3 regions of the Methylobacillus sp. DLP286 genome follow, and region 2 is predicted to be linked to each of the others. Evidence: riboswitches for the same ligand, from Rfam matches in the RefSeq annotation. Region 2 holds a riboswitch; each other region holds the start of a gene.

The links. Region 2 has a riboswitch for cobalamin ahead of nrdA (class 1a ribonucleoside-diphosphate reductase subunit alpha). Riboswitches for the same ligand answer to the same signal wherever they lie in the genome.
Region 1: it holds a riboswitch for cobalamin, as region 2 does, so the genes downstream of both, ACWXTG_RS11480 (TonB-dependent receptor) here and nrdA (class 1a ribonucleoside-diphosphate reductase subunit alpha) in region 2, are expected to answer to the same signal.
Region 3: it holds a riboswitch for cobalamin, as region 2 does, so the genes downstream of both, ACWXTG_RS11605 (TonB-dependent receptor domain-containing protein) here and nrdA (class 1a ribonucleoside-diphosphate reductase subunit alpha) in region 2, are expected to answer to the same signal.

What each region holds. Positions count from the first base shown of each region.
Region 1 covers NZ_CM153145.1:2,415,280-2,425,252, forward strand. The annotation lists gene ACWXTG_RS11475 (PepSY domain-containing protein) at 1-63, opposite strand, end outside; gene ACWXTG_RS11480 (TonB-dependent receptor) at 86-2,176, opposite strand; cobalamin riboswitch at 2,386-2,597, opposite strand; gene ACWXTG_RS11485 (hypothetical protein) at 2,627-3,217, opposite strand; gene ACWXTG_RS11490 (DUF6644 family protein) at 3,217-3,690, opposite strand; gene ACWXTG_RS11495 (DUF6644 family protein) at 3,713-4,210, opposite strand; gene ACWXTG_RS11500 (hypothetical protein) at 4,300-5,277, opposite strand; gene ACWXTG_RS11505 (hypothetical protein) at 5,310-6,098, opposite strand; gene ACWXTG_RS11510 (DUF6152 family protein) at 6,144-6,575, opposite strand; gene ACWXTG_RS11515 (TonB-dependent receptor) at 6,903-9,515, opposite strand; gene ACWXTG_RS11520 (rhodanese-like domain-containing protein) at 9,945-9,973, shown strand, end outside.
Region 2 covers NZ_CM153145.1:424,947-434,919, forward strand. The annotation lists gene ACWXTG_RS02020 (lytic murein transglycosylase) at 1-647, shown strand, start outside; gene ACWXTG_RS02025 (Gfo/Idh/MocA family protein) at 712-1,749, shown strand; gene crcB (fluoride efflux transporter CrcB) at 1,946-2,332, shown strand; gene ACWXTG_RS02035 (LysR family transcriptional regulator) at 2,373-3,284, opposite strand; gene ACWXTG_RS02040 (hypothetical protein) at 3,404-4,600, shown strand; gene ACWXTG_RS02045 (thioredoxin family protein) at 4,622-4,945, opposite strand; cobalamin riboswitch at 5,136-5,348, shown strand; gene nrdA (class 1a ribonucleoside-diphosphate reductase subunit alpha) at 5,499-7,775, shown strand; gene nrdB (class Ia ribonucleoside-diphosphate reductase subunit beta) at 7,956-9,089, shown strand; gene yfaE (class I ribonucleotide reductase maintenance protein YfaE) at 9,086-9,499, shown strand; gene ACWXTG_RS02065 (TonB-dependent siderophore receptor) at 9,628-9,973, shown strand, end outside.
Region 3 covers NZ_CM153145.1:2,440,411-2,450,383, forward strand. The annotation lists gene cobO (cob(I)yrinic acid a,c-diamide adenosyltransferase) at 1-500, opposite strand, end outside; gene ACWXTG_RS11600 (hypothetical protein) at 497-1,066, opposite strand; gene ACWXTG_RS11605 (TonB-dependent receptor domain-containing protein) at 1,141-3,012, opposite strand; cobalamin riboswitch at 3,129-3,351, opposite strand; gene ACWXTG_RS11610 (hypothetical protein) at 3,469-3,669, shown strand; gene ACWXTG_RS11615 (cell division protein ZapA) at 3,666-3,974, shown strand; RNA gene ssrS (6S RNA) at 4,048-4,228, shown strand; gene ACWXTG_RS11625 (DUF2237 family protein) at 4,251-4,610, opposite strand; gene ACWXTG_RS11630 (EVE domain-containing protein) at 4,678-5,136, shown strand; gene ACWXTG_RS11635 (ferric uptake regulation protein) at 5,200-5,649, shown strand; gene ilvA (threonine ammonia-lyase, biosynthetic) at 5,712-7,223, opposite strand; gene rpiA (ribose-5-phosphate isomerase RpiA) at 7,396-8,055, shown strand; gene phoU (phosphate signaling complex protein PhoU) at 8,177-8,884, shown strand; gene ppx (exopolyphosphatase) at 8,938-9,973, shown strand, end outside.

The sequences.
Region 1 (9,973 bases), 990 kb from region 2:
CCCAAGCGCTATCCCCAGCCAGCGATGCCAGAGGTGGAGGTTGCGCATGGTGAAGAGTTTCATGGTGCTGTACGTACTCAGGAGCCTAGTAACGGAATTCCGCAGTCAGTTCGAGCTGGCGCGGTGCGCCGATGATTTGCTGGGTACTGCCGTAGGCCAATGCTGCATAGAATTTGTCAGTCAGGTTGCGGATATTGGCGCGTAGCGTCATTTGCTTGTTGACATGCCAGGCCGCGCTTGCGTCATACACGGTATAGCCCGCAAGGGTAATCTCATTGGCATTGTTTGCATAGCGTTTGCCTACATAACGCGCACCTATGCCAGCTTCCCATTCAGATGCCTGATAATAGAGCCAAGCATTTGCCACTTTTTCTGGGACATTGGTTGGGGTATTGCCTGCGCGTGAAATGCCGGTGCTACCTTCTCTCAACTCATCATATCTCGCATTCAATAATGCAGCATTGAAATCCAGACGCCAGTGTTCAACAGGGTACAACGTGGTGGAGAATTCAATTCCTCGCGAGGATTGTTGACCGCCTTGCACGGAAATGGAAGGGGTAACGGGGTCTTGGGTAATGATATTGTCCTTGGCGATATGGTAGGCAGCCAAAGACCACTCTCCCTTGAGGTTCTGCAATGCTTGTTTGATACCAATTTCGGCCTGACGTGAACGTGTCAGGTCGAATTCGCCATTGGCAAGGTTGAGTCCCAATAGGTTTGTGATCGGATCGGTTCCTCGACTGGTTTGGGCGTAGAGCGAAGTATCTGCAGTCAAGTCGAATACTGCTCCGACTCTCCAGGTTTCAGGAGTGAATTGTTTGTCACTATCTGCTGCGCCACGATAGTCGCGCCGTTCAGTATCAATGTAATCGCGGCGTATTCCGGCAACCAATTTGAGGCGGTCGGTTGCATTCCACGCATTTTCAAGGAAGAAAGCCTGTTGCTTGAGATCTGCATCGTAATTGCGCAAAACTGAAGTCGTGCTGAGGAAAGTGCCGGTATATCCAGCTACAGGAATGACGTCAGTTGCGCTATTGCCGGAGTTGCTTGCATGCCGGAAATCGGTTTTTGAGATTTCCCATCCTGCAGAAAAACGGTTCAAATGACCCCATAATGTGTCTTCGTGAATGATTTCCAGGCGATTGCCAATTTGCTTCTGGGTGTGAGTGATGGCGAGAAAAGTACCCCTGCGTACTGTGCCGGCTACGGGATTCAAGGTATAACTTTCCGCATTTTGCCATTCGCGGTCAGATTTGAACCAATAAGTTTCATTACGTAGTTTCAGGCGCTCTGAAATTTCCCATTCAATCTTGGCACGTGCGCGCGTGTCCTCAAAATCCATTTTGTTATCGGCTACGTTGTAGTTCTTGCTACGAAGAGAATGCGTGATTTTTCCATAGCGCAGAGGAGACCCATAGTTTGCGGTAGGGGAATCTTCTGCATGATCCAGAGTAAAGCCAATTCTGAGGTTGTCCGTAGGTGTGAACAGCAATGAAGTCATGAGTTTTTTGCTGTCGTAATCACCACGGCTGATATAGCCGTCGCCACCTAATACGGACGCATCAATACGGAATGCGCCGATTTCGCCAATGGCACCAGTGCCGCCCAATGCTGCACGATAAGCGCCATAGGAGCCAGCACCAACGAGCGCTTCAATGGATGCTTCACGGCTTGCCTGTTTACGGACGCTATTGACAATGCCACCTGCCGCACCATCGCCAAACAATACGGAGGCCGGGCCGCGCAAGACTTCGATGCGTTCATAGCCCCATGTATCCGAGGGGTAGGTCAGTGTCCCAGCTCCAGTCATTAAGCGTACACCGTCTTCTGCCTGCGCAACGGAGTTGTTGCCAGTGAAACCGCGAGACGAGAAGGATTGACCGTTGCCAGGCGTGCTGATATCCGTAATGCCAGTAGTCCGGGTCACTGCCTCACGCAATGTGATATCGCCGCGCTGGCGAATAGTTTGCGCATCCAGACTTTCTACGCTGGCTGGTGTTTCCTGAGCAGACAGGCCAAGACGGCTGCCGGTGACGGTTTTCTTTTTCAGGTTAAGTCCGGGCTTGTCTTGTGTTGCCTTGACTTGTACTTCTTCCAAGGTAGCATCTTCCGCCAGCGCCCCGCTGGAGAATATGGCCATTAAGGCTGTTGCCAGGATGTAGTTGCTATTTTTCATTATTGCTCCCAAATTGATGGTTCAGCATGACAAACTGTCATGTGTAAATCAGCCATATGGTCGGAGCAGGGAGAGAAATGCATGCAAAGCAGCCGCAACGGCAATTCGACTTGAGGCCGCGGATGGCAACCCAAATCTGCAATTCATCAATAATGTCGAATGAAAATGGTGAACATTCGCCGATTCCAGGCACCCCGCCTTTGCTCGAACAACATAGCTGACTTGCGGCAGGTCTCCTGACTCTCGGGTCATCGTCTTGTTTGTAGCCTTCCCAGATTATTATCCAGTGGCAAGAGTGGCAAACAGACTCACCGATTACAGTTGCGGGGGCAGTTCCGGATTACGATCGTCGTGTCTTCACCGGATTCCCTATTATTCTCCCTGACTGTGGCAGGGAGAAACCGTAAGCCCAGAAATGTTAATTTCTATTCGTTGTTAAATCAATCAATGTTAGCTCCCGGAAAGAGAAGGAAAAGTTGGCGTTTTTTCATCCGGATACCAGAATTTCGCATGACAAGCTTCGCATGCCTGTTGGATATGCTCCCCGGCACGCATGAGGTCGTCCGGGTCTTTCTTGTCAATGGCAATAATGGCCTCATACACCGCAGTGTGAAGCAGGTGCGCACTTGCAATGAAGGCTGCCCGATCCTTAGCGATCGCCTGTTCGATGTGTTCCGCACCCAGCTCTACGGGATGGGTGGATGTTTCCGCACCTTCATGGGCTACTTTTCTGCCGGTGATCAAGAGCAGGTTGGCGGCTTCTGCCAGGGTAATGGCGTGCTGGTGCACTTCGGCCCATTCCTCGTCGGTCTTGGGGCTGTGTTCTTCCACGCCTTTATCGGTAATGATGATGGAAACGGAATTCCACACATGGTCGGCATTGGGGTCGATGATCGACAGCATGATTTCCTGCAAGGAGGCGCCAGGTTTGAATGCTGCTGCTTCCTCCTTCGCGTCAGGCTTGTTGCAGCCGGCCAGATTAAGCCCTAGTGCAATAAGCAATCCAATATGCAGCAGGAAATGGAAGGGCTTTTTCACCATTAGACAAAGCCTATGAAGCGGCCTGCAAATGCCACGCCAAACCATAAGACGAGAGTCAACACAGCAGTGAATCCACCCAGCCATGGATTCGGCTTCTCGAGCCGGGTGACGATGCGATAAAGCGTAAACTGGAAGAACAATGCAGCAAGGATCAGGTATAGCTTGATCCAGAATACGGGATTGTCATGATAGTGCAAGGCCGCGGGGATGAAGATCAGCAAGCCTGAAAAGAGCAACAGGCCCAAGCCCAGCCAGATCAGCCGGTTGCTTTCCCGAGCGAGTTTAGGCAATGGTTGTTGATAAAGGCCGAAGCGAAACAGCCGCAAGCTGACGAGCACAATCGGCGCCAGCAATAGGATAATGCCCGCAATATGAATGATCTGGGCCACGGCCCACAGCATGCGGTCCTGTTTTCCGATGAAAACACCGATGCTGCTGTTCTGAATGGCGTTGAATAGTTCGAGACTGGTCATGATGGCTGCCGTTGGAATCCGGTTAATAGCTAAGGTAAGGAATCAGGCGGCCGGTAATGACGACCAGGCTCCACAGGATGAGCGATGCCCAGGCGCCAAACTTGACCCCGGCCGGAATGGCGGATGCACCATGACCCCAGTCATGCGCATGACGGCCCCATTTGAACTCGAACCATGCGGCATTCAGCCCCGCCAAGGCGATGAATGACAATTTCCACAAGAAGACTGGCAGCACGATGAGCTTGGGCGCCGCGGCTGCAAACAGCAGGGCGCCGGTCGTCATGGTCACGGCAAAGCCGCCGAGCAGCCAAGGCCGCAATTGCTGGAGTATTTGCGGGATCGGCACATTACGGAACAAAACGCCGACAAGGCGCAAATCGATGAAAAAAAGCAGCCCTACGGAAAGCGCAAGTCCAATCAGGTGTACGCCTTCGACAATAGGGAAGGCAAAAAGCGATTCACGCAGGGAAGTCCCGATTTCGGAATCGTAAAGCAGTTCTGCAAAGGTTAAGACTGACATTGTCGCCTTTTAAATATTACATCGTGTTTCCCAGGCGGGATGGCACGATCGTTGAACAAGCGCTTCATGTGCGTATGTAGCGCAATGGCCTATTGGTTGGCAGCGGCCCCCATGCCGAATGCGGCATTATTTTCCGCACAAATACGCTCATCGCTTTCCACGATGATTTCCTTGCCCTTATGCTTGGCATGGCGCGTCTCGAAATGCCAGCCGTTGGGTTCGTCCCTCTCGGTCCATTTGCGCGCCGGGATGGTGACGGTAAATGGGCGGGTATAGACAGTGGGATCAGTGAAAACGGCTTCATAGTTGTAGCGGTTGCCGTCAGGACTGAAGATGAAGCGTTCCTGGATATGGCCGTTTTCACTGATGAATTCGCCGGTACGCCCGAACAAGGCCTTGCCGTTGTGGTTCTTGACGTCCACCACCAAGGTATTGCCTTCCCAGTGCCCTCGGGAATCCCCATTCCAGAGCTTGATGTTGTCGGGCAGGTGGGGTTTGTTGTCCAGGTGGATCAAGCGGGTGCCGGATCCGAAATAGAACAATACATAACCCGGGTATTGGCGGATTTCGTAGCCATGCCAATAAAAAGACTTCGGGATGCCGCCCGGCGCGCATCTGGCAAGGGGCTCCACCCATTGTTGCTCTACCGGGTCATGGAAATGCGCCTGGAATTCCTTTACCTTTTCCAGGGCCCAGGGCTGGAAAGGCACTTCCCCGTTGGCGGGATCGCTCACCCTGCTGGGAGCGCGCTGGTCGCGAGGCGTTTTCGGCTGCCGGCCAGAGCCGGGAATACCGCCTTGCGGGTCGGTGAAGTTATTATGGTTGGCGATGGTATTCGACCAAAATCCCTGTACATTCGGCTGGCCGTCCGGGAGGACCGGACCGGTCCATTTGCCGGAGGCGATCTTGGGGAATGAGCTTTCCTGGTCTATACCGCTATTGTTTTGGCGGGGAGCCGGCGTCGGTTCGCTTTTTTTGTCTTCCGCCATGCCTGTCAACGAAAGCAATGACAAGGCGCTGATGACAATATAGGCAGCGGGTTTGAGGCTAGGTTTCCATGGATTCATGCTGAGTTACCTGTTCTGTTTGCTATCCCGGGTTACTTGCTATCGGGCCTGGGCGGATAGTATTGGTCGTAATCCAGGGTGAAGCGGTAATCCTCGATCAACTGGAAATTCTTTTCGCGGTGACGATGAAGGATGACGCTGATATTGAATGGCCGACTGAATACCTGGGGGTCTTTCAGCGTGGCCTTGTATTCAATGGTGTTCTTGTCGAGGAACGTCCAGCGTTCCACCACATGCAGGGCATCGCTGTGGAAATTGCCCGCATTGTCCAGCCAGGTCTTGTCATTGAAGTGCTTGACGTCCACCACAAGGGTGTCGCCTTCCCAATGGGCGCGCGAGTCCCCCAGCCAATAATCATTCGGGTCGTCAGGGTGTTCCGTGCCATTGGTGAAAATGGTGCGTACCGAATGCCCGAACTGAAACAGGACGGTCAAGTCTTCCGGCCTCTGCAGGATTTGAAACGGTTCCGGATAATAAATGCCCCGTGGCGTGCCTAGTGTCCAGCCCTTGGTAGCCGGGTCGGCAGTGGCGCGCGCTTCAAAATTTTTCTTCTTTTGCTCAAGCGCCTTGGGCAAGTAAGGGATGAAGTTTCCTTCTACTATCCCCGGGCCGGGAGGCGCGTCGATGCGCTTGGCATGAGGCTCGATGTCGTAATTGGCGGCGCTGGTCGTTTGCCAGATGCCGGAGAAATCCGGCTTGCCCTTCAGCCTGGGAATATCATCTTTCGCCAGGGCATGGCCCGCGATGAAAGCCAGTGAAACAAAAGCCAGCGATGCCAAGCGCTTGAAACCGGCTATGCCAGCGGCTGAAAAAATGCTCAAGAAATTTCTCCTAAAATTCTTAATCAATTGCTGAAGAAAAAACTGTTATTGAGAAACTTCTTTTGCTGTCGGGGCATCCTGTGCGCCGCCAGTTTCAAACGAGCGGCCATCAGCCAAGGTCGTAATAACCGCATACCCAAAAGATTTGCCGCTCTTGGCACGATAGCCTTTGATCGTGACCTCGGTGCCAATCGGGAGGGTGGATTTAGCCAACCCCTTTTGCTTGAGGCTGAATGGCGTGCCGAATTCAAACCCCCAGTTGGTGACAGTCCCCGAACTATCCTGAACGTCCAGGAACAGCCAGCTATGCGGATTCACCAGCTCAAGCTTGGTGACTTTGCCTTTTACCTGCACCGGTTGATTGCTATCGAATTCGGCAGAAAACGCATGGTGGGCATTGGCTGGCGTAGAGGCTAAAACTGCATAAATAATAGTCAAGCCAAGAGTGCTGGCTAATTTTGAATTCAGTAACTTCACTGAACACTCCTTAAAATTAAAACTGGTTGCGCAAATGCGTGATGCATAGCCGGAAAGCTCATGCAAAGACTGAGGTAGCGTGTGCATTTATCATGCCAGGGATGGTTTTCCGGGATGGGTATGCCAGGATGAGTCCAAGTAGTTGATATTTTTGGTATATTTTTATGGGGAGTTGAAAATAAAAGGCAGTGATTGCTCAATGTGTTTGTCATTCAACAGATTTAGATAGGAGATGTGATTGAATTTGTACAGTTTGTTTCTGCGTGAGCAGGAGGTAGAAAAATGCCGGCTTGCGCCGGCATTGAATTTGCTGCTATGGGCTTGAGCTTAGAACTTGTTGCGCAGGACCACACCTATATAACGGCGTTGACCAAGACCATCGTAGCCTACTGGGGCACTATTGCTATAAGTATTGACGCTGGTGGTGTAAACCTTGTCAAAAATATTCTTGCCTACAAGATTCAATTCCCAGTTGTCTTTCTTACCACCGATGATGCCGAAACCAGCATCGGTGACAGAGTAGCCAGACTGCTCGCCATATTCAGACAACAAATTTTCCACGTTTTGCTTGGAGCGGATAACTGTGCTGAAGAATGCTTGCGCCTTCAGGCCACCCCAGATGGGTTGTATATAATGCGCGCCGATAATGCCGGTAAGTTTGGGGGCGCCTACAATTTGCTTGCCTGTATTGTCGCGCACACCTTCACCAAGCTCCGGTGGGAGAGTGGCTGTGTCCCAGTCTGCGTATTTAGCACGGTTATAGGCTGCAGCAAACGTCAAACTTAGACGATCTGAAACAAGGTATCCGCCTTCTACTTCAATACCGCTAGCGGTAATTTCAGGAATATTGCCAAGTTGTGAACGATATCCTGTGCCTCCTGTTACTGTTGGATCTACTACGCTGGTGGTAGCTTGATAGCCTTTAACGATAGTGTGATAAATGTTCGCGTTGAACATTAATCGACGATCAAAGAACAGCCCCTTGGTACCTAGCTCAAAGCTGACAGATTTTTCTGGGTCAAGAGGTACAACGGTTCCTCTGTTGTTATTGAATGAAATGGCAGGTGATTTTTCGCCGCCAGCAGCGGAGGCATAAAACATCAAATCATCATTGACTTTGTAGCTTGGGCTGACTAGCCAAGAGATTGAGTTGTCATTGAGTTCATCCGCATTATTTTTTGCATAATTACCTATCTGTCTATTGCGAATAGCCACAGCATCTGGATCGCTAATCGCATCGCCGCCAGTTGTCCATCTTTGTGCGCTGTTGTTCTTATACTCATAGGTTTTACGTAAACCTGTGGTTAAGGTGGTCTTCTCTGTCAGGTGCCAGTTAACTTGACCAAATGCGGCAAAGCTATCAGTTTCAGGGGTAAAGCGAGTGTTGAGTCGTACGCCGTTTAATGATTGCTGCAATAGGCCTCGATTGGCTATTAAATTATTGTATTCATTAGTACTTGCAAAAAATGCGCCAGCATCAGCACCATACGATGCGCGATTTGTCTGTGAAGTTTCGGTATGCAAATAGAATAAACCTACCTGATAGTCGTAAAGTTCCCCAATATCAGATGTCCAGCGGATTTCTTGGGAGTATTGCTTGTGATCAACCAGTGTTCCACTTTGGGCAATATCAAAACGAGTTTGCTCCTGATCGTTGGTAGCGTCGAAGTTATAGCCTCTATATGCAGTGATCGAGGTTAGAGTGTTCGAACCAATAGTCCAATCCAATTTAGCAGAGATGCCATAGTTTTTGGTTAATAATGGCTCGGCTTGACCGATATCAATCTTGTCTTTAGAGCCAATAATTGGACGATATCCGCCAAAGTAATCACGCGCTAACCGTGTGCTATAGGTGGTTCCTCTTGCTGAGCCGTCTGCAAAATTGACCGGATCATATTGGAAAGGCTTGGTATTGCTGTATTCCTTTGACTCGGAATAGTCCAGGCTGATTTTTGCTTTGAAATTCTCGGTTGGTGTCACCAAAAACTGAATTTTTCCACCAAATCTATTACGCTCATGAAAGCGTTGATCGGTGATGCCGCCTTCTCGGGAGTCGTTGATATTCTCAATATCACCCTCTTGGCGATCAATAAAAAATGATGCTCGATAGGCAATGACATCATCGACCAACGCATCGGAAATAGAACCGCGGGCACGCAATGCGCCAGGAAAATCACTGCCGTTCTGGTTGGCGCCGACCTCGGTTTCGAGATAAGTTTGCCGAGTGAATGTAGGCTCTTTGGTCACATAGTTAATTGCGCCCAGTGTAGTGTTCTTGCCCTTCAACGTTCCCTGCGGGCCACGTAGCACTTCCACGCGGTCCAGGTCGGTAAAGTCCTGGTACGTCATGCCGGGCAGGCTTAGGTACACATCGTCAACGATTGCCCCAACTGCCGCTTCCAGGGATTCATCCCCTGTAGATTTGCCGATACCACGGATAGAAATACCTGAACGACGTGCATTAGGCGTGGTGGCTGTCAGGCCGGGGGCTACCCTGGTGAGGTCGTCAACAGTGAAAATACGTTCTCTATCCAGTTTGGGGCCGCCAATAACGGAAATCGGGATAGGCACATCCTGGGCGATTTCCTCACGGTTGCGCGAGGTGACCACAACGACACCCAATGCCGCGGCGTTATCCGCGGCTGATGATTCCGGCTGGGCCACGGAGGTGGCGGGCGTGGCGGCTACGGGCTGGGGCTGTGCGCCGGTTTCCGCAGCCGGAAGATTGTAGCGTTGCTTAAGCTCGTTCAATTCCTTGATAAGTTTCGCATTCTCTTCTTGAAGAGTTTCCACGGATTTCGGGTCGTTCTCTGCAGCAACTGCATAGTGTTGCAGGCCGAGCACAAATCCTGCGGCCACGACGGCAGGCGCGCCGATACGTGAGAGCAGTTTGGCTATAGGCTTTTTATGCATTTGCCCCAGCTTGGAATAGTTCGACATCTAACAATTTCCCCTTTTAGTTACTTTAAGAATTACAGGTGCTAACTCTGAGGGCAACATGCATGCCAAAGATGGGCAGTCAGGTGATGAGATTTTTTAATGCATTGATTTTTATATGCTTAATCGGAAATCCTAATGGAGGGATGTTCGGGGCGTAAGAGAGGGGCTGTTGATAAATGGCCGATTCTGATCATTTGGTTTGGTGATTAATCAACATTTATATCGAATTGTGTTGCCTGGAGAGCAGCTGGTGGACTGGCGTGAGAGGTGCGGTTGATGGTACGACGCTGCCTGAAGATCGCTTATGTGGATGATTATTAAAAAATTATTAAATATGACAATAGTGGCAGTTCGGTAAAGGGGAGGGTTGGCACATAAGCTGCTATTCAGTTGGACTTCCATACTACTATTATTGATTGAAGGAAATCTATGAGAGTTCTGCTGAGTGTTTTATGCAT
Region 2 (9,973 bases):
ACGGCAGGATCAACGTCTGGCAATCCATCCCCGATGCCATGGCTTCCGCGGGACATTACTTGAGCTCGATAGGCTGGAAGCGCGACGAGCCTATCGCCGTCGAGGTGGCGTTGCCCGAGGATTTTGCCTGGCAGCAGGCCGCCATCAACCAAAAGCGCAGCGTGGAGCAATGGCAGGCCATTGGCGTGCAGGCGGCGGACCAGACCGCGCTGCCAGCCGGCCTCAATGCGGCGATTGTCCTGCCGCAAGGCTGGCGTGGCCCGGCCTTCATGGTGTTCGATAATTTCAACGTGGTGATGCAGTGGAACCGTTCCACCAGCTATGCGCTGACAGTGGCGCACCTAGCCAGCCGCCTGCAGGGCGGGCCTGCCTTGGTTGGCGGCGCCGGGGCCGAGCGGGAGGCGGTGAGCATCGATGCCGTCAAGCGCCTGCAGCGGCAATTGACGGACCTGGGCTTTGATACCGGCGGCAGTGACGGCTTGCCCGGCCCCAAGACCCAGGCGGCGATCCGCGGCTATCAACTGGCCCATGCCTTGCCTGCGGACGGTTACGCATCGCCCAACCTCATGCAGCATGTCGCCATCACGCTTGCCAGCCAGACGGTGGATACCGAATTGATCCCAGGCTTTCCCGGTACGCAGCCTTGACCAAGCTTGCTGACAAAATTTCAAACAGTGAAATATTCAAACAATAGTTAAAGGAGAACCGCACATGAGTCAGGATCGCGTGAGTCAAGATCGAAAGCTGCGCTGGGGCATACTGGGCGCGGCCCGCGTCAACGAGCGCCTGTTGCCCGCCATCGTCGATGCGGCCAATGCCGAGCTGGTGGCGATTGCCAGCCGCCGTCCGGGTGCCGCCGCTGCAACCGTGCAAAAGCATGCGCCCCAGGCGGCAAGCGCGGTGAAAAGTTATGACGAGCCTGAGGCATTGCTTGACGATGACAATGTCGAGGCTGTTTACTTGCCGATGTCCAACCACGAGCATACTGAATGGGCGTTGAAGGCGATCGCGAAAGGCAAGCACGTGCTGATCGAGAAACCGCTGGCGCTGACCGTGGCCGACGTGGATGCCATTGCCAGCGCGGCAAAGCAGCAGGGCGTGACCGTCATGGAAGGCTTCATGTACGTTTTCCACCCTCAGTTCGCGCGCGTGCAGGAATTGCTGCGTTCCGGCGTCATCGGCGACGTGAAGTTCGTGCGCGCCAGCTACTCCTTCATCATGAAGCCCGCGCGGCTCTACCGCCTGGAAAAAGACGTGGACCATGGCGGCGGCGCGATGTGGGATATCGGGCCCTATGCCATCCATTCGTTGCGCAGCTGTTTCGGCACCGAACCCAAGAGCGTCGTGACGATAGCGCAATACACTGAAAGCGGGGCGGACATCGCCACCAGCGGCGTATTCGATTTCGGCGAAGGCAGGCAAGGGCAGTTCGATATCGGCTTCGAATGCTCGCGCCGCTCCGAATACCAGGTGACCGGCAGCAAGGGCGGCCTGAAATGTCACACCGTCTGGCAGCAGGCGGGCGACGTGCCGGTGATCACCTGGTGGACCGAGGATGGCCGCTTCTGGGAAGAGCGCCTGCCCGCGAGCAGCCATTTCATCCTCGAAATCGAGCATTTCAGCGATTGCGTGCTCAACGGCAAGCCGCCGTTCCTCAGCCTAGCGGATGCGCGTGGCAATGCAAAGGCGATCGTGGCGGCGATGCAATCCGCCGCGCAAGGCCAGCGGGTCGAGATTTCCCAGGATTGAGCCGGGAACGGCAGGCCGCCAACGGCCCTGCCGTTATACGGTCTACGGGCCTTTCCTGCCGGGTAGCTGAGGCAGGATCGCTCGACCCTGTCCTGCAGCAGGCCCAGGCCGCCTTCCGTGCCGCCGCCTGGTCAGGCTTGCCGGCCGATATAATTCCTGCTCCAATTTTCCAAACTCGCTTTTTGAAAGGTATGTGATGAATCAGCTAATGCTCGTGGCCTTGGGGGGCGCAATCGGCTCAGTTGCACGCTTCAAGCTTTCAGGCTTGGTTTTGCGCTACAGCCTGGATTGGCGGTTCCCGTTCCCCACTTTCACTGTCAATATCATCGGCTGCCTCATCATTGGAATCCTGGCCGGGCTTGCCTCGAGGGAGGGATTCATTTCAGCCGATATGCGCGTCCTGCTTTTTACCGGGTTGGTGGGCGGGTTTACCACGTTTTCCGCCTTCGGGCTGGAAACCATGGTATTGCTGCGCGAAGGCCATATCGGCATTGCTGCCGCGTACGTCGTTGCAAGCATCGTCGTCGGGCTGGCGGTGATGTGGCTCGGTTTCGAGCTGGCCAAGATTGCGATGCAGGCTTGAACGCATTGTCCGGCTGAGGCGCGGCCGGCAAGCGGAAGGTTCAAAGCAGCCTGATGTCGTTCAGCCTTTCCGCGCAGGTATCGCGGATGATGCGTGCAAGGTCGTGCGTGTAGGGCCTTGCCATGACGTCCGGCATGCCGAGCGCATGCAGCTCGGACCACAGCCCCTTGCGGCCGATGGGCTTCGCAATCACGTACTCATGCTCCACGTAGCTCTGTATGCCCCAGTTGGGCAGGGCGGCAATGCCGCGGCGGCTGGCGACCAATTGCATGATGGCGATGGTGAGCTCGCTGGTGCGGCGGCTGAATTCGATATTGGCAGGTTTGAGCACCTGGCGGATGACGTCGATGCGCTCTTCCGGCACGGGGTAGGTGATCAGGGTTTGTCCCGCGAAGTCTTCCGCCATCAGGCGCGGCTTGTTGCGCAGCTCGTGCTCGGGCGGCAACACCCCCATGATCTCGAACTTGAATAGCGGAATCGCGCCGAGTTCGCGCTGTTTCTCCGGCAGGCTGCCGATCACGAGATCGGCCTTGCCGTCGTGCAGCAAGTGCCAGGGATCGCTATGGAAACCGGCCACCAAATCCAGCTCGACTTCCGGCCAGGCGCGGCGGAAGGCGTCCATTACCGGGGTGAGCCAGTCGAAGCAGGTGTGGCACTCCAGCACGATCCTCAACTCCCCCGATTGGTCGCTCTTGAGGCGGATCAGGTCGCGCTCGGCCTTTTCCTGTGCCTCCAGCATTTCCTTTGCCAATGCCAGCAACCGTTCCCCGGCGGGCGTGAAGCGGATGCCGTGCGCGGTGCGCTGGAACAGGGTGGTGTCGTAATGTTTCTCCAACACGCGGATCTGGTGCGAGAGCGCGGATTGCGTGAGGAAGACCCGCTCTGCGGCATGGGCCAGTTTTCCAGTGTCGGCAATCGCGATCAAGGATTTCAGGTGGCGGATTTCCAGCATAAGAAGCTTGGATAGATATGAAATGAATTCAATTTTACCAAAAAAACTTTCGCTTTTTTAAATTGCTTGCCTGCCGGAAAATTCGCGGTTTCGTTAAAAATTCAAGCAAGGCATTGGGTATGGCAAGCGCACATATTCTCGGGTATCCGCGCATCGGTGAAAAACGTGCGCTCAAATACGCCCTGGAGGCGTTCTGGAAGGGCGACCTGACTGCGGCGGGATTGCAGGAAATAGGCAAGGGTCTGCGGGAGCGGCATTGGAGCAAGCAAAAGCGGCTGGACTTCATCACCGCAGGGGATTTCTCATTTTACGACCACGTGCTCGACCATGCGGTGATGTTCGGCGCGATTCCCAGAAGATTTGGCTTTCAGGGCGTTTTATCCGAACATGACTATTTTGCGCTGGCGCGCGGCAATGCCGTCCAACCGGCCATGAAAACCGCCAGGTGGTTCGATACCGACTACCACTATATCGTGCCGGAGCTCGATGCGGATACCAGCTTCACGATCAACGCCCATGAATTCCTGAGCCAGCTCGACGAAGCGCAGGCGCGTTCCATGCCGGTCAAGGCGGCGTTGCTGGGGCCTGTCAGCCTGCTGTATTTGAGCGGCGCGGATGGCTGCGACCGTTTGCAGCTGCTGGATAGGCTGGCGGAACAGTATGCGCATTTGCTGAAGGAGCTGTACCACCGCAAGATTGCCTGCCTGCAGCTTGAAGAGCCCATTCTAGCCTTGGACCTGGATGATGCATGGCTGGGCGCTTTCGAACGCGCATATGCCTGGTTCCGCACGCAGCGGCCGGCGATATTGCTCGGCACCTATTTCGGCAATGTCGCCCGCTATCAAGGCTTTGTCACGCATTTGCCAGTGGACGGCATTCATCTCGACCTGGTCAGTGCGCCTGAGCAATTGGCGCCATGGCTCAATGCCTTGCCTGGGCATTGGATATTGTCCGCCGGCATCGTGGACGGCCGTGGCATTTTGCGCAATGACCTGAGGCAGAGCCTCGGTCTGTTGCAGCCATTGGCGCATAAGCTCGGCGACAGGCTTTGGGTAGCCCCCAGCTGTTCCTTGCTGCATGTGCCGGCGACGCTGGCGCATGAGCAGGCGATGGATGCGGCAACCAGGTCCTGCCTGGCCTTTGCCGATGAAAAGATTGCCGAGGTGGTCGCGCTGGCGCGCGGCCTGAATGAAGGCGAGGCCAGTATTGCCGAAGATTTGCTGGTCTCCGACGCCGCTGTGCGGTTGCGTCACGCTTGTTGCGTGAAGGCCGATGACAATCTGACTGTCCTGGTAGCCCGTAAACCGGTGGCTTGAAAAGGGTGTAGCGCTGGATTGTTAGGATGAAGGCAAGTGCGCCTGTAGCAGCGCCGAGATGTCTTCCCGGCTTTCCGGGCGCACCACGCGCCCGACTTCCGTCCCACCCCGCAACAGGATCAAGGTAGGCCATAACTTCACCTTGAAGCTGCGGCCCAGCCGCCTGCCTCTGCCGTCCTCGATGCGTTCGTGACGCAGGGCGGGGAATTGCCGTAATGCCGCGCTGAGCGAAGGCTGCGCCGCCTGGCAAAAGCCGCACCAGCTGGCGCCGAACTCCAGCAACAACCATCCCGGCGTTGCATCGATATCGTCGCGGCTTGGTTCTGGATTCAGGGCTGGTTTCATTATCTGGCTTGGCGGAACTTGCGTTTCATGATAGGGGATTGTGGCATGGTGGCCGTGTCCATGAATGACCAAAATCCGAGTAAAAAATTCGCAAAAAAATTCCCCTTAAAAATCCTGCATATATCTCAAAAAAACAATATCTAGTGTTTTTGAGTGTACACAAGCACATTTTATTGCGCTATAGTCCATCCCATCTACGGTGTTCGACGGTTGTTCGATTGAGTCGGAAAAAGGGAATGCGGTCGCAGGGCGGTGCCTTGCCAAGCCGCAGCTGCCCCCGCAACTGTAACCAGTGAGTGGCATGCCAACAAGGGTCACTGGGCCTGAAAGTGTGAGGCCCGGGAAGACAGGCCGGTCATGTGGACCTGGGAGCCAGGAAACCTGCCGTAGATCATTTTCATAACGTTTGAGGCGGGGTGTCCTCGGCCGGATAGGGTATTGCGCTGATGCGTCGGCGCCTTGCCCGTCATGCTGCTTTGTGATTGTTGCTCGGTTGCCTCGGCAATCGATGCGTGGTCATGAGGATGCCTTGCTTCCTGACAGGGAGCCTTAGATGACAAAGTATGAATCCATGAATGCCACCAAGCGGGATGGTCGCCGGGAACCGATCAACCTGGACAAGATCCATCGCGTGATCGATTGGGCGGCGCAGGGACTGGACAACGTATCGGTATCGCAGGTCGAGCTGAAATCGCATATCCAGTTCTACGACGGGATTCGTACCGACGTCATCCATGAAACCATCATCAAGTCCGCCGCGGACTTAATCTCCGAGGATACGCCGGATTACCAGTACCTGGCGGCGCGCCTGTCGATTTTCCACCTACGCAAGATTGCCTACGGCCAGTTCGAGCCGCCGCACTTGTTCGACCACGTCACCAAGCTCACCGAGATGGGCAAGTACGACCAGCATCTCCTCGCCGACTATAGCCGTGAAGAGTTCAACGAGCTCAACGACCATATCGACCACTGGCGCGACATGAATTTCTCCTACGCCGCCGTGAAGCAGCTGGAAGGCAAATACCTGGTGCAGAACCGGGTGACCAAGAAAATCTACGAAAGCCCGCAGTTCCTCTATATCCTGGTGGCGATGAGCCTGTTCGCCAAGTACGAGGGCAAGGCGCGCCTGGAATACATCAAGCGTTTCTACGATGCGGTGTCCACTTTCAAGATTTCCCTGCCTACGCCCATCATGTCCGGCGTGCGCACGCCGACGCGCCAGTTCAGCTCCTGCGTGTTGATCGAGTGCGACGACAGCCTGGACAGCATCAACGCCACCACCAGCGCGATCGTGAAATACGTCTCGCAACGCGCGGGCATTGGCGTCAACGCGGGCCGCATCCGCGCGCTGGGCAGCGAGATCCGCGGCGGCGAGGCGCAGCATACCGGCTGCCTGCCGTTCTACAAGTTGTTCCAGGCGGCGGTGAAGTCCTGCTCGCAGGGCGGCGTGCGCGGCGGTGCGGCGACCTTGTTCTATCCCTTGTGGCACCTGGAAGTCGAATCGCTGCTGGTGCTCAAGAACAACCGCGGCGTCGAGGAAAACCGCGTGCGCCACCTAGACTACGGCGTGCAGATCAACCGCCTGCTGTACCAGCGCCTGATCAAGGGCGGCGACATCACGCTGTTCTCGCCGCACGACGTGCCCGGCCTCTATGACGCCTTCTTCGCCGACCAGGACGAGTTCGAGCGCCTGTATACGCAATACGAGGCGGACGACAGCCTCCGCAAGCGCACGCTGCCGGCAGTGGACCTATTCTCGCTCCTGATGCAGGAACGGGCGGGCACGGGCCGCATCTATATCCAGAACGTCGACCATTGCAATACCCACAGCCCGTTTAACCCCAAGCTGGCCCCGGTGCGCCAATCCAACCTGTGCATGGAAATTGCGCTGCCGACGCACCCGCTCGAGGATATCAACGACGAGAACGGCGAGATCGCATTGTGCACCTTGTCCGCGTTCAACCTCGGCGCGCTTGAAAGCCTCGACGAACTGGAAGGGCTGGCCGATCTCGTCGTGCGTGCATTGGACGCCTTGCTCGAATACCAGGATTACCCGGTCAAGGCCGCGCTCAACGCTACCGACAAGCGCCGCTCGCTGGGCGTGGGCGTGATCAACTACGCCTATTACCTCGCCAAGAACGGCACCGGCTACACCGACGATGCGGCGCTGGGGCTGACCCACCGCACCTTCGAGGCGATCCAGTACTACCTGTTGAAGGCCTCGGTGCAGCTCGCGCGCGAGTTCGGCCCTTGCGGCGCGTTCAATGAAACCACTTATTCGCAAGGCCTGCTGCCCATCGACACCTACAAGAAGGACCTCGATGCGGTGTGCCAGGAAGCATTGCAACTGGACTGGGAGCAACTGCGCAAGGACATCGTCGCGCACGGCTTGCGCAATTCCACCCTGACCGCGCTGATGCCTTCCGAGACCTCCAGCCAGATCGCCAACGCCACCAACGGCATCGAGCCGCCGCGCGGCCTGGTGTCGGTCAAGCAGTCCAAGGACGGCATCCTGCGCCAGGTGGTGCCTGAGATCGAGCGCCTGCGCAACCAGTACCAGCTGCTGTGGTCATTGCCCAACAACGACGGCTACCTCAAGCTGGTGGGCATCATGCAGAAATTCGTCGATCAGTCGATTTCCTCCAACACCAATTACGATCCCAAGCGCTTCGAAGGCGGCAAGGTGCCGATGAAGCAATTGCTCAAGGACCTGCTGCAAGCCTACAAGCTGGGCGTGAAGACCCTGTACTACCACAACACCCGCGATGGCGCGAGCGAAGGCGGCGATGCTGGGGACGACGGCTGCGAAAGCGGCGCGTGCAAAATCTAGGCAACGGGACTAATTAATGGCTAACAAAACTAAGCGAAGCGCTCCTGGCTAGGCGCTCTGCCGCAGGCAGTACAATGAGTACGACAAGGCAGGGCAACAAAGCCAGGAGAGTTTTGTTAGCCGTTCTAAATAGAGCAGGGCGGCCATGCGCCGCCCTGACGGGATATATCGGGACAAGTCATGGCATACAGCATTTTTTCCAAGGTCGACAACGAACAACTGAAAGAGCCGATGTTCTTCGGGCAGCCGGTCAACGTGGCGCGTTACGACCAGCAGAAATATCCGGTGTTCGAAAAGCTGATCGAAAAGCAGCTTTCCTTCTTCTGGCGTCCGGAAGAGGTGGACGTGTCGCAGGACCGCATCGACTACCAGGGCCTGCCCGACCATGAGAAGCACATCTTCATCAGCAACCTGAAATACCAGACGCTGCTGGACTCCATCCAGGGCCGCAGTCCCAACGTCGCCTTGTTGCCGCTGGTGTCGCTGCCGGAGCTGGAAACCTGGGTCGAGACCTGGGCGTTTTCGGAAACCATCCATTCGCGCTCCTACACCCACATCATCCGCAACATCGTCTCCGACCCGGCGCTGATCTTCGACGATATCGTGCGCAACGAGAACATCGTCGCGCGGGCGAGCGATATTTCCGCCTATTACGATGACCTGATCCATTACACCATGCTGTATTCGCAATTGGGCGAGGGCGACCACGTCATTAACGGCGAGACCAAGACCGTCAACCTGCGCGAGTTGAAGAAGCTGCTGTACCTGTGCCTGATGAGCGTCAATATCCTGGAGGCGATCCGCTTCTATGTCAGCTTTGCCTGCTCGTTTGCATTCGCCGAGCGCAAGGTGATGGAAGGCAATGCCAAGATCATCCGCCTGATCGCGCGCGACGAGGCGCTGCACCTCACCGGCACCCAGCATATGCTCAACATCATGCGCAGCGGGCAGGACGACCCCGAGTTCGCCGGTATCGCCAGCGAACTGCAGGACGAATGCTTTGAGATGTTCAAGCGCGCGGCGGAGCAGGAGAAGAAATGGGCCGACTATTTGTTCAAGGACGGCTCCATGATCGGCCTCAACCGCGACATCCTCTGCCAGTACGTGGAATACATCACCAACAACCGCATGGCCTCGGTCGGTTTGCCTGCCGCGTTCCCCAATGCCAAGAGCAACCCCATCCCTTGGATCAATACCTGGCTGGCGTCCGATACGGTGCAGGTCGCACCGCAGGAAGTGGAGCTGAGCTCCTACCTCATCGGCCAGATCGATTCCGAGGTCAGCTCCGACGATCTCGGCGACTTCGAGCTTTGAGCACGGTCCGCACCCAGCACACCAGCTTTAGCCTCATCCCCCAAGAAACGCTGCTCGACGGCCTCGAGCGTACCGGCCATGAAGTGGAGTACCAGTGCAGGGGAGGCTATTGCGGCATGTGCCGGGTGCGCCTGCTGGACGGCGAGGTGCAATACCTCGAGCAACCATTGGCATTCGTTGCCGCCGACGAAATCCTGCCGTGCTGTTGCGTGCCCCGGTCGGATGTCAGGGTGGATTGCGAGCTCAGGCCCGAACTGCGGGGTTGGCAAGGGCAGGAAGACATGTTCCCCGTGCAGCAGCCGCTTTTCGCCGATGCGTTGTCTCTACCGGAGCAGCCTCCTGCGAAGAAAACACGTAGAAAAAGAACCACCAAATCCGCTGCATCGGCAAGCAATTTATCTTTATTCTAAAAATTGTTGTTTTTTTGCCGAACTCATCAGTACAAAAGTGTAAATAAAATGTAACAATTATTATTTACCAATGCTGTTGAGAATGATTTTTAATAAAATCGCTGCTTTTCTTTTGTCAGGGAAAAGCAATGAAGCAAACTCCAATATTGGCAGTCCAGAAACCAAAGCTTGTGTATCTCGTGGTCGGCGCATTGTTCGCAATGCCTGCCATCGCAGCGGATAGCGATAGTTCGGTATTACCGGAAGTAGCCGTCGTCGGCGCCAAGGCTGGCGATGAAAGCGGCAGCTATGTCGCCAAGAAGACCAAAAGTTCAACCAAGACCGATACGCCCGTCGTAGAAACGCCGCAATCCATTTCGATTGTCGACCGAAAGGAACTGGACGACCGTAATGCGCAGACCTTGAACGAGGCAGTTGCATACACTGCAGGCGTGAGATCCGAGGTCGGCGGTATGGATAGCCGAGCCGACAGTT
Region 3 (9,973 bases), 970 kb from region 2:
GTGACGACCACATGCTGCATGGCGGGACGGGCGGCGATGTCGGCCAGCACTTGCTGCAGGTCGAGATAATGGTATTTGAGGACGATGTTGAGCTCGTCGAGGATGACCACGCCCACGCTTTCGTCCTTGAGCGCGGCTTGCGCGGCCTGCCAGCCTTGCCGGGCGGCGGCGGCGTCACGCTCGCGGTTCTGGGTTTCCCAGGTAAAGCCTTCGCCCATCACGTGCCAGGCGACATTGGGCTGGTTGCGGAAGAAGGCTTCCTCGCCGGTGTCGGAACGGCCCTTGACGAACTGCACCACCACGGCTTTCATGCCGTGGCCGAGGGCGCGGGCGAGCAGGCCGAAGGCGGAAGTGGACTTGCCCTTGCCGTTGCCGGTATTGACCAGTAATAGGCCGCGTTCGGTACGGGCGGCCTCTATCTTGGCGTCAACGATGGTTTTCTTGCGCGCCATCCGCTCTGAATGGCGCTGGTTGAGGTCTGGTTTCTTCTGGTCGGTCATGCGGTTCGTTTGTTGTCAGCGTATAGCGCTTTCACCACAATATGGATGATGGCGGCAGTCGCCACATAGAACGCCAACGTGCCCAGCGAGGATGGGTAGTACTTGGCGATGCGCGGCAGGAATTCGGCCAGGGTGGGGTCGGCATAGCGGCCGGAGAAGAAATAGAAGCCGCCGCTGGAGAACAGGTGGCAGACAAAGCTGCTGGCGACGACAGTGGCTGCCAGCGTGGCAAGGCGCTTGAAGGCAAACTGGTAGCGTTTGGCGAACCAGCGGCCGCCGAGCCAGAGGCTGCCGTAGGCAGGCAACAGGAAGCCGTAGGCCGGCGAAGTGCAGAAGCCGTCCACGCCGCCCCAGGTCACGGCGGCGAAATCGAGCGCGGCGGCCAGGCCGAGCAGGGCAGGGAATGTCCAGGCCGGGCGCAGGTAGACCCCGGCCAGGAAGAATATCGCCCAGGATGCGCTGGGCAGGTGGTTGATCGCGGCGAAATGATGGCCGCGGGTCACGATGAGCAAGGCGGCCAGTACGAGGCCGATCATGATCTGGTGATTCTTGTTGAGTGTCAGCATGGTTGTCTTCCTTAGGGCTGGGTCAATGATCAAAAACACTGAATTTTAACCGAAATCCGCAGCCGCCAGAGGATTTACAGCGTAGGCGCATAGCGCACGGATACAAACAGGTTGGCGCCAAACGTGCCGTAATCCTTCGCCAATTCGTACTTGCGGTCGAACAGGTTGTTGACGCGCGTATTCACGGACCAGTCGTCGTTGATGCGGTAGTTGCCGTATAGGTTGACCAGGGTATAGCCGGAGAGGCGTTCAGTGTTGGACGTATCGTTGAAACGATGACCGGATGTGATAATTTCACTTCCCCACTCCCAAGCGCCAAATGATTTGGCGAGAGACAGTGCCCCATGCTCTTTTGCTCTGCGAGGTAGCAGGTTGCCATTGCCGGCATCTTCAGGACGCTGGAAATCAGCATTTGCTCTAATAATAAATCCTGCAATTGATGTTCGCAGATTCAATGTGAGGCCTCGTAACCTTGCCTGGTCGATATTGACTGTTTGCCGGAAGTTGCCCGATGCCGTGCGGGTAATCAGGTTGTCGATATCATTGTGGTAATACAACACGCCGGCCGCATGCTGGCCGTTTTCATACTGCAATCCGATTTCCTTGTTGCGGGACTCTTCAGGTTTGAGGTCGGGATTGCTGGCATAAGTCACGCCACCGAAAGCGGTCGCGGGAGCGTAGAGCTGGTTGAATGTTGGCGCGGCGAAAGCGGTGCCAAAGCTGGCGTTGGCTTTCCACTGTGGTGTGATTTGATAGGCGTAGCCGATATTGCCAGTGGTTTTGTTGCCAAACTGGGAGTTGTCATCATTGCGCAGGTTGATCTGGACGCGGTGTTGATCAAATTGTCTTTGCCAGCCGGCGAGATAGGATTGGATATCCCGCTCCGTCACCAGCAGGGCGGGCGTGGCGTTGGATTCGACTTTCTGCTCCCGCCGTTCCACGCCGATGTTGAATACCCCGGCTTTCGTAGTCAATATGTTGTGCCAGATGTATTGATCCTGGGTGGTCTTGATCATGCTTTCGGTAGTTGATGCCGGACGTTTGGTGTAGGACGATAGATCGTCAATGCTTCTTGCAATGCTGAATGTGCTGGCCCATGCATCGGTGAAACGGTTTTTACTGAATAGGGTATAACTCGACAAGGTCTGGTCAAGGAAGTAATCATATCTGGCGGTAGTGCGTGAGGATCCGCCATCATTGAAATTCCGGCTGTCGGTCACGAGAATGTTCAGCCCAATTTCGTGGTTTTCCGTGAGGTGCTGGCTGATGTTCGCACTGAGGTTCTGGTTGCGAAAACCATCGGCATCTGCGTTATAACTGACCGCATTTTTGTTGCGAACGGCATTGATGCCATGCACATGGGTCATGCCGCCTTGCAGGCTGTAGCTGGTATTGCCTATGCGGCCGTTTACGCCTGCTTCACCGATTGCCGTACCGTAGGTGCCGAGTCCTACTGATGCATTGAATTTAGGCGCGCCTTGGCCTTTCTTGGTGAATATCTGGATGACACCGCCAATGGCGTCAGCTCCATACATGCTGCTGGCCGGTCCGCGCAGGATTTCCACATGATCAATCTGGCTCAGGGGAATGTGTTGAATGGCAGTTTCGCCGGTAGTGGCAGAGCTGATGCGTACGCCGTCAATCAGAATCAGAGTGTGCGCAGTGTTGGCGCCGCGCATGTAGATATTGGTCGATTTGCCAACGCCGCCGTTACTGCTCATTTCGATGCCAGGCTGCATCGCCAGTAACTCTGCCAGCGTGGACTGACCAGCCTTTTGTATTTGCTCGGCTGTAATGACGGATACATCACCGATTACCTCGCTGCTTTTCTGTTCAGTACGCGAAGCCGTGACAATAGTGTCTTCCAGCCGGAGATCGGCAGCATTGGCCGCCAGGGGTAGGGAATAGATTGCGGCAAGGGCGGTGCCCAGGGAAAATCGGAACATCAAACTGCAAACTCCATAAGGCTCTCGCGGCCCCGCAAGAGCTGGTAACGAATGAGAGTGTGCAGAGGGCATGATCCGTCGCCGGATGGTCATCGGTCAGCCGCATCCCCGCAGCACTTCCTAGTCGTCTTCAGGCCGGTCTCCGGGCTTGCAAGATCAGTGATATGCCGCCTTCCCATGAAAACTTCTCACAGTGGCATGTTGGCATACCGGCTTGCTTACCGTTGCGGGGGCAGCACAGGCATTGTGGATCGCATCGTCGGGATGCCACGCACCTGTTTCCCAGTTTCACCCTTGCGCCATGAACAGGCCAAGGACACCTCAAAACTTGCTATTGATTATAAATGATTCGCTCTTTATGCGGTGAAATAAGTTTTCAATATAAGATATTGTAAACATGCCATAAATTCTTGGGTGCAGTTGACCATGTGCTGATTTTGCAATTATAGTGGCGCCATGAATGCTGATTTGATCACGTTGGAAGAAAAGCTCACGCGGCTGATATCCCTATGCCAATTGTTGCGGGCTGAAAATCTTGAGCTCCGTCAGGAGCTTGTGCGCTCCCAGGATGACAACAAGCAGATGAAGGAAAACATGGAGCTTGCCAGCCAGAAGCTGCAGGCCCTGATCGAGCGTCTTCCGGAGGGAACCGTATGAGCAGCGTGCGTGGCGTCGATGTCAGCATCATGGGGCGCGAGCTGACGATCGCGTGTACTGACGATGAGCGCGAGGCCTTGTTGCGCTCGGTCGATTATCTCGACAAGAAAATGCGCGAAATCCGCGATACCGGCAAGGTGGTCGGTGCCGAGAAGATTGCCATCATGGCGGCGCTCAATATCGCGCATGAGCTATTGACGACGGATGCCGGCGGTTTTGACATTGGCGATTTAAAGCGTAGAATTGCTTCCATGCAGGAGCAGATTGATACTGCCGTCGGCGACGATCAAAACCAGCTGTTTTAAAGCGGTTTTTTAATCCAAGACAGTTCAACTGCCACAAGTTTTCAGAGGCCGGATGATCCCGTCCTCTTCCCTTTGTTCCCTGCGGTGCTGTTCGGGCCATAGATTCCTTGAACCATAAATTTGGCTTTGGTTTCGGTCTGTTAAGTAACAGTGTGCGCGCTCCGATGCGGGTGTACCTAACGTAGCTTTAGGTCGTTACCACTTGAACCGTACAGGTTCAGGATGCCGGTCCGGATGGCATTTGCGGGGAACTCCCATTTCAGGCTCTCAAGGTCCTTATCTCAAGGCGTGGTATTCCAAGTCGGCAAGGCTGACAATCTCCAATGCACGCTCGTGGGACGCTTCCAGCACCACTGGCGGGGCATAGCCTGCCTCGGCGGCTTCGTGCCAGCGCGATGCGCACAGGCACCAGCGCTCGCCCGGCGTCAGCCCGGGGAAGCCGTATTCCGGCCGCGGTGTGCTGAGGTCGTTTCCCCTAGAAAGCGAGAATGCGAGGAATTCCTCGGTCATCATGGCGCACACGGTATGGCTGCCGATGTCTTCGGGCCCGGTTTCACAGCTGCCGCTGCGTGTGAAGCCGGTGATCGGGTCCATGCTGCAAGGTTGTAATGTAGTGCCAAGGACGTTGCGGGCCATGCTGGAGATTCTGAATTTGAATGCGACTCGGGTTATGATACGGAATCTGTGTTGATTTGAGAATTTCATGCGTTACTGGTTGATGAAATCCGAGCCATCCGACGTGTCGATCGATGACCTGGCTTCCTTCCCCGATCAAACGGTAGATTGGTACGGGGTGCGCAATTACCAGGCGCGCAACTTCATGCGAGACCAGATGAAGGTCGGCGATGGCGTATTGTTCTATCATTCCAATTGTGCGGAACCTGGCATCGTGGGCATTGCCGAAGTCAGCAAGCTGGCTTATCCCGACCGCCTGCAGTTTATCGAGGGCCATAAGTACTATGACCCCAAGGCGACGCCGGAGAGTCCGCGCTGGTTCAATGTGGATGTGAGGCTGGTGCGCAAGACGCGCTTGTTGAGCTTGAAAGAATTGCGTGAAACGCCGGAGCTGCAGAATCTGCGCATCCTGCAGCGCGGCAACCGGCTCTCGATTACGCCGGTGGACCCCAGGGACTGGGAGTTCATCATGAAACTACTTGCCTGATGCTTGGCATCATCCCAATGCGTGATATGCTATTGCGGCGTCAGGATTCAATTGATTAAGGAGATGATAGTGGGAACGAAAAAAGAAGACGGAGTAGGGGATCCGCATCAGGATTTGAGAAACAGTGGCCTGAAAATCACGTTGCCACGTCTCAAGGTGCTGGATATCTTCCGTAACAGCGAGCAACGCCACCTGGCGGCTGAAGATGTATACCGGATCCTGATCACCGAGCATTCCGAGTTCGGCTTGGCTACCGTGTATCGCGTATTGGCGCAATTCGAGCAGACTGGGCTCTTGAAGAAAAGCCAGTTGGGCAACAACAAGGCCGTGTATGAGCTGAACGATGGCGAAGAGCACCATGGCCACTTGGTCAGCACCAGCACCGGTGAAGTGCGCGAATTCTATGACCTCGGCATCGAAGAGCGCCTCAAGGTGATCGTGCGCGAGCTAGGCTACGAGCTCACCGATTACGATATCACCGCATACGGCACGCCTTTGGCTGACAAAGCCTGATTCAAGCTTAGGATATGCAAAAAGCCCGCCAATCGGCGGGCTTTTCATTTGGGTGTCGGAACTTAGCCGAGGAACAGTTTGTAAGCCGGGTTGTTGCTTTCCTCCCAGTACGGGTAGCCCAGGTTCTGCAGGAAATCGGTGAATGCCTGTTCCTCGCCGGGCGGCACCTGCATGCCGACCAGCACCCTGCCGAAATCCGCGCCATGGTTGCGGTAATGGAACAGGCTGATGTTCCAGTCATGACGCATGCTGTCGAGGAAATTCATCAGCGCCCCGGGTTTTTCCGGGAACTCGAAGCGGTAGACCTGCTCGTGCTCTGCCTGCGGCGCATGGCCGCCTACCAGGTGGCGCAGGTGCAGTTTTGCCACTTCATTCTCGCTCAGGTCCAATGCCGGCAGGCCATGCTCCTGCAATTGCGCGACCAGCGTGCCGGATTCGCTGGGGTTCTGGATGGCGACGCCGACATAGATATGCGCGGCCGTGGCGTCGGCATAGCGGTAGTTGAACTCGGTGATGTTGCGGTTGCCGATCAGCCGGCAGAACTTCTTGAATGAGCCTGGAGTTTCGGGAATGGTCACGGCCAGCACCGCTTCGCGCTTCTCGCCGATTTCCGCGCGCTCGGCGACGAAGCGCAGGCGGTCGAAGCTCATGTTTGCGCCTGAGGCGACCGCCACCAATGCCTTGTCCTGCAGGCCATGCTGCTGGGCGTAGGCTTTGAGGCCGGCCAGCGCCAGGGCGCCCGTCGGCTCGAGGATGGCGCGCGTATCCTCGAATACGTCCTTGATCGCCGCGCAGATGGCGTCGTTGTCGACCAGGATCATCTCGTCTACATATTGCTGGCATAGGCGGAAAGTCTCTTCGCCGACCAGCTTGACCGCCTTGCCGTCCGCAAACAGGCCGACCTGGTCCAATGTGACCCGTTCGCCTCGTTGCAGCGAAACCGTCATCGCATTGGCGTCGTTGACCTCGACGCCGATGATCTTGATCTCGGGGCGTACCGCCTTGATATAGGCGGCTACGCCCGCGATGAGGCCGCCGCCGCCGACCGGGCAGAAAATCGCCTCGATAGGGCCGGGGTTGTCCTGCAATATCTCCACCGCCACGGTGCCTTGCCCCGCGATCACGTCCGGGTCGTCGAAAGGGTGGACGAAAGTGAGCTGCTGCTCGTCCATGAGCTTCAGGGCGTGGTTGTACGAATCCGTGTAGGATTCGCCAGCCAGCACCACTTCGGCGCCGCGGTTGCGCACGGCATCGACCTTGATGCCGGGCGTGGTGACCGGCATGACGATGACGGCGCGGCAGCCCGCGTTCTTGGCGGCCAGGGCCACGCCCTGCGCATGGTTGCCTGCCGAAGCGGTGATCACGCCGCGCGACAATGCCTCGGCGGAGAGCTGCGCCATCTTGTTGTAGGCGCCGCGCAGCTTGAATGAAAATACGGGCTGCATATCCTCGCGTTTTAGCAGTACCTGGTTGTGGATGCGTCGGGAAATGTTGGGAAGCAGGTCCAACGGGGTTTTGCTCGCGACGTCGTAAACGCGGGCGGATTTGATTTTCTGCAGGTAATCGATTTTCATTGGGGACGCTGTCCAGGGCTGCACTGTATAGTGCGGCAGTGTATGATTGAGGGGTTTGGTTCACAAAGAACCTGAATTATAAAGAAAACACGGGGCCTGCAAAATGTTGCGCTGGCTCATACAGCGTTTGAAAGCCCCGATTTGGTCACAAATAAGCAAAAGGTTTAAATAAATGGCTACACAAGACGAATTGAAGCAACAGGTTGCCAAGGCGGCCGTCGAATACGTGAAGGGCGGCATTATCGGCGTAGGCACGGGCTCCACGGCCAATTTCTTTATCGATGAGCTGGCCAAGGTCAAGGACCGCATCGACGGCGCCGTCGCCAGCTCCGAAGCGACTGCCCAGCGCCTGCGCGGCCATGGTATCGAAGTGTTCGACCTCAATGACGTGGACGGCATGGAAATCTACGTCGACGGCGCGGACGAGATCACCGAGCAAATGCATATGCTCAAGGGCGGCGGCGGCGCGCTGACACGCGAGAAGATCGTGGCGGCCTGTGCCAAGGATTTCATCTGTATCTGCGACCAGAGCAAGCTGGTGTCCGTGCTGGGCAAGTTCCCGCTGCCCGTCGAGGTGATCCCGATGGCGCGCGAGCATGTGGCGCGCGAGCTGGTGAAGCTGGGCGGCCAGCCCAAGCTGCGCGACTTCACTACCGACAACGGCAACGTGATCCTGGACGTGCATGGCCTGACCATCGCCGACCCGGTGGAACTGGAAACCAAGATCAACGCCATCGTCGGCGTCGTGACCAACGGCCTGTTCGCTTCCCGTCCAGCTAATGTGCTGCTGCTGGCGACAGCGGACGGCGTCAAGACATTGACCGCCAAGTAATCGACGCGCACCAGTTCAACATGAAATTGTCATAATCGGCAATTACACTACAACGTTGACTCAAAACACTGGCCGGAACTAGCGCAGTCCGGCCAGTTTCAATCACGGAAGGGATCGCGTTATGCAATTTGAACATACATACAAGCAATACGATGCCGAGCTGGAATCAGTCCGTGCAAAAGTGCTCGAAATGGGCGGTTTGGTCGAGCAGCAAATCGTCAATGCGCTGGAAGCCCTGGTGACTGTCAACCTCACCTTGGCAGACAAGGTGATTGCCAATGACCACAAGGTGAATGCGCTTGAAGTCCAGGTGGACGAGGACTGCAGCCACATCATCGCGCGCCGCCAGCCTGCCGCGGGCGACCTGCGCATGATCATGATGGTGGTCAAGACCATTACCGACCTGGAGCGGATCGGCGACGAGGCGACCAAGATTGCCCGCGTGGCGCAGAAAGTGTCCGAGTCCGGCCGTCTCTATACGCCGCGTTTCAACGAGATCAAGACCATGGTCGGCCATGTGCGTGAAATGCTGCGCACCGCGCTGGACGCCTTTGCGCGCCTGGACGTGACCAAGACTGTGGACGTGGCGCGCCAGGACGAGCAGGTGGACGAGCAGTTCCGTGCCGCGATGCGTCAGCTGATCACCTTCATGCTGGAAGACCCGCGCACCATTTCCATGTCGCTGGAGGTCCTGTTTGTCGCCAAGGCCATCGAACGTATCGGCGACCATGCCAAGAATATTGCCGAATACGTGATCTACATGGTAAAAGGTAAGGACGTACGCCATACCACGGTGCAGGAGATGGAGCGCGAAGCTCAGGAACCCTGATGTCAGCCGCCGTGATGGCGGCAACGGTTTAGCGTTTTACAAGAAGGTCGAACTTGCCTACCAAAAAATCGGATTTTCCTGAGATCGCGGCAGTCGATCTGGGTTCCAACAGCTTCCGTCTGCAACTCGCACGGGTTGCAGACGGCCACCTCATTTTCCATGACTCCTTGCGTGAAGCCGTCCGCCTAGGCGCGGGGCTGGATGCGAAGAACAACCTGAGTGCCGATGCCCAGCAACGGGCGATCGACTGTCTCAAGCGTTTTGGCGAACGCTTGCGTGGATTGCCTGTGCAGGCGGTGCGTGCGGTTGCCACCAATACCTTCCGCGTTGCGCGCAATGCACCCAACCTGATGGAAGAAGCGCAGGCCGCGCTCGGATTCCCCATCGAAATCATCGCAGGCCGTGAAGAAGCGCGCATGATTTTCGTCGGCGTCAGCCACAGCCTGCCCCCTGCCACGCACAAGCGCCTGGTGATCGACATCGGCGGCGGCTCTACCGAGTTCATCATCGGGCAGGGTATCGAACCCATCGAAATGGAAAGCCTGTATATGGGCTGCGTCAGCTACAGCCTGCGCTATTTCCCCGACGGCAAGCTCACGGAAAGCGCGTTCGAACGCGCGCGGATTGCCGCTGCCGCGGAAATCCAGAGCATACGCAAGCATTTCATTGCGGAAGGCTGGGACGAAGCGGTCGGCTCGTCCGGGACGGCCAAGGCCTTGGGCGAAATCATCCGCCTGAGCGGCTTGAGCGAAGGCGAAATTACCAGGGAGGGCCTGGAGTTTCTGCGCGAGCAATTGATCAAGGTCAAGGACATCAAAAAGATAGACTTGCCTGGCTTGAGTGCCGACCGCGCGGCGGTGCTGCCAGGCGGGCTGGCCATCATGACGGCGGCATTCGACGCCCTCAAGATCGAACGCATGACAACGGCGAACAGCGCCCTGCGCGAAGGCGTGCTTTATGAACTGCTTGGCCGCCTGCATGACCAGGATGTTCGTGAGATCACGGTTTCAAGCTTCATGCGGCGCTACCATGTAGAGCCCGATCAGGCCGAGCGCGTGCGCGAAATGGCATTGCGCCTGCTGGCGCAAT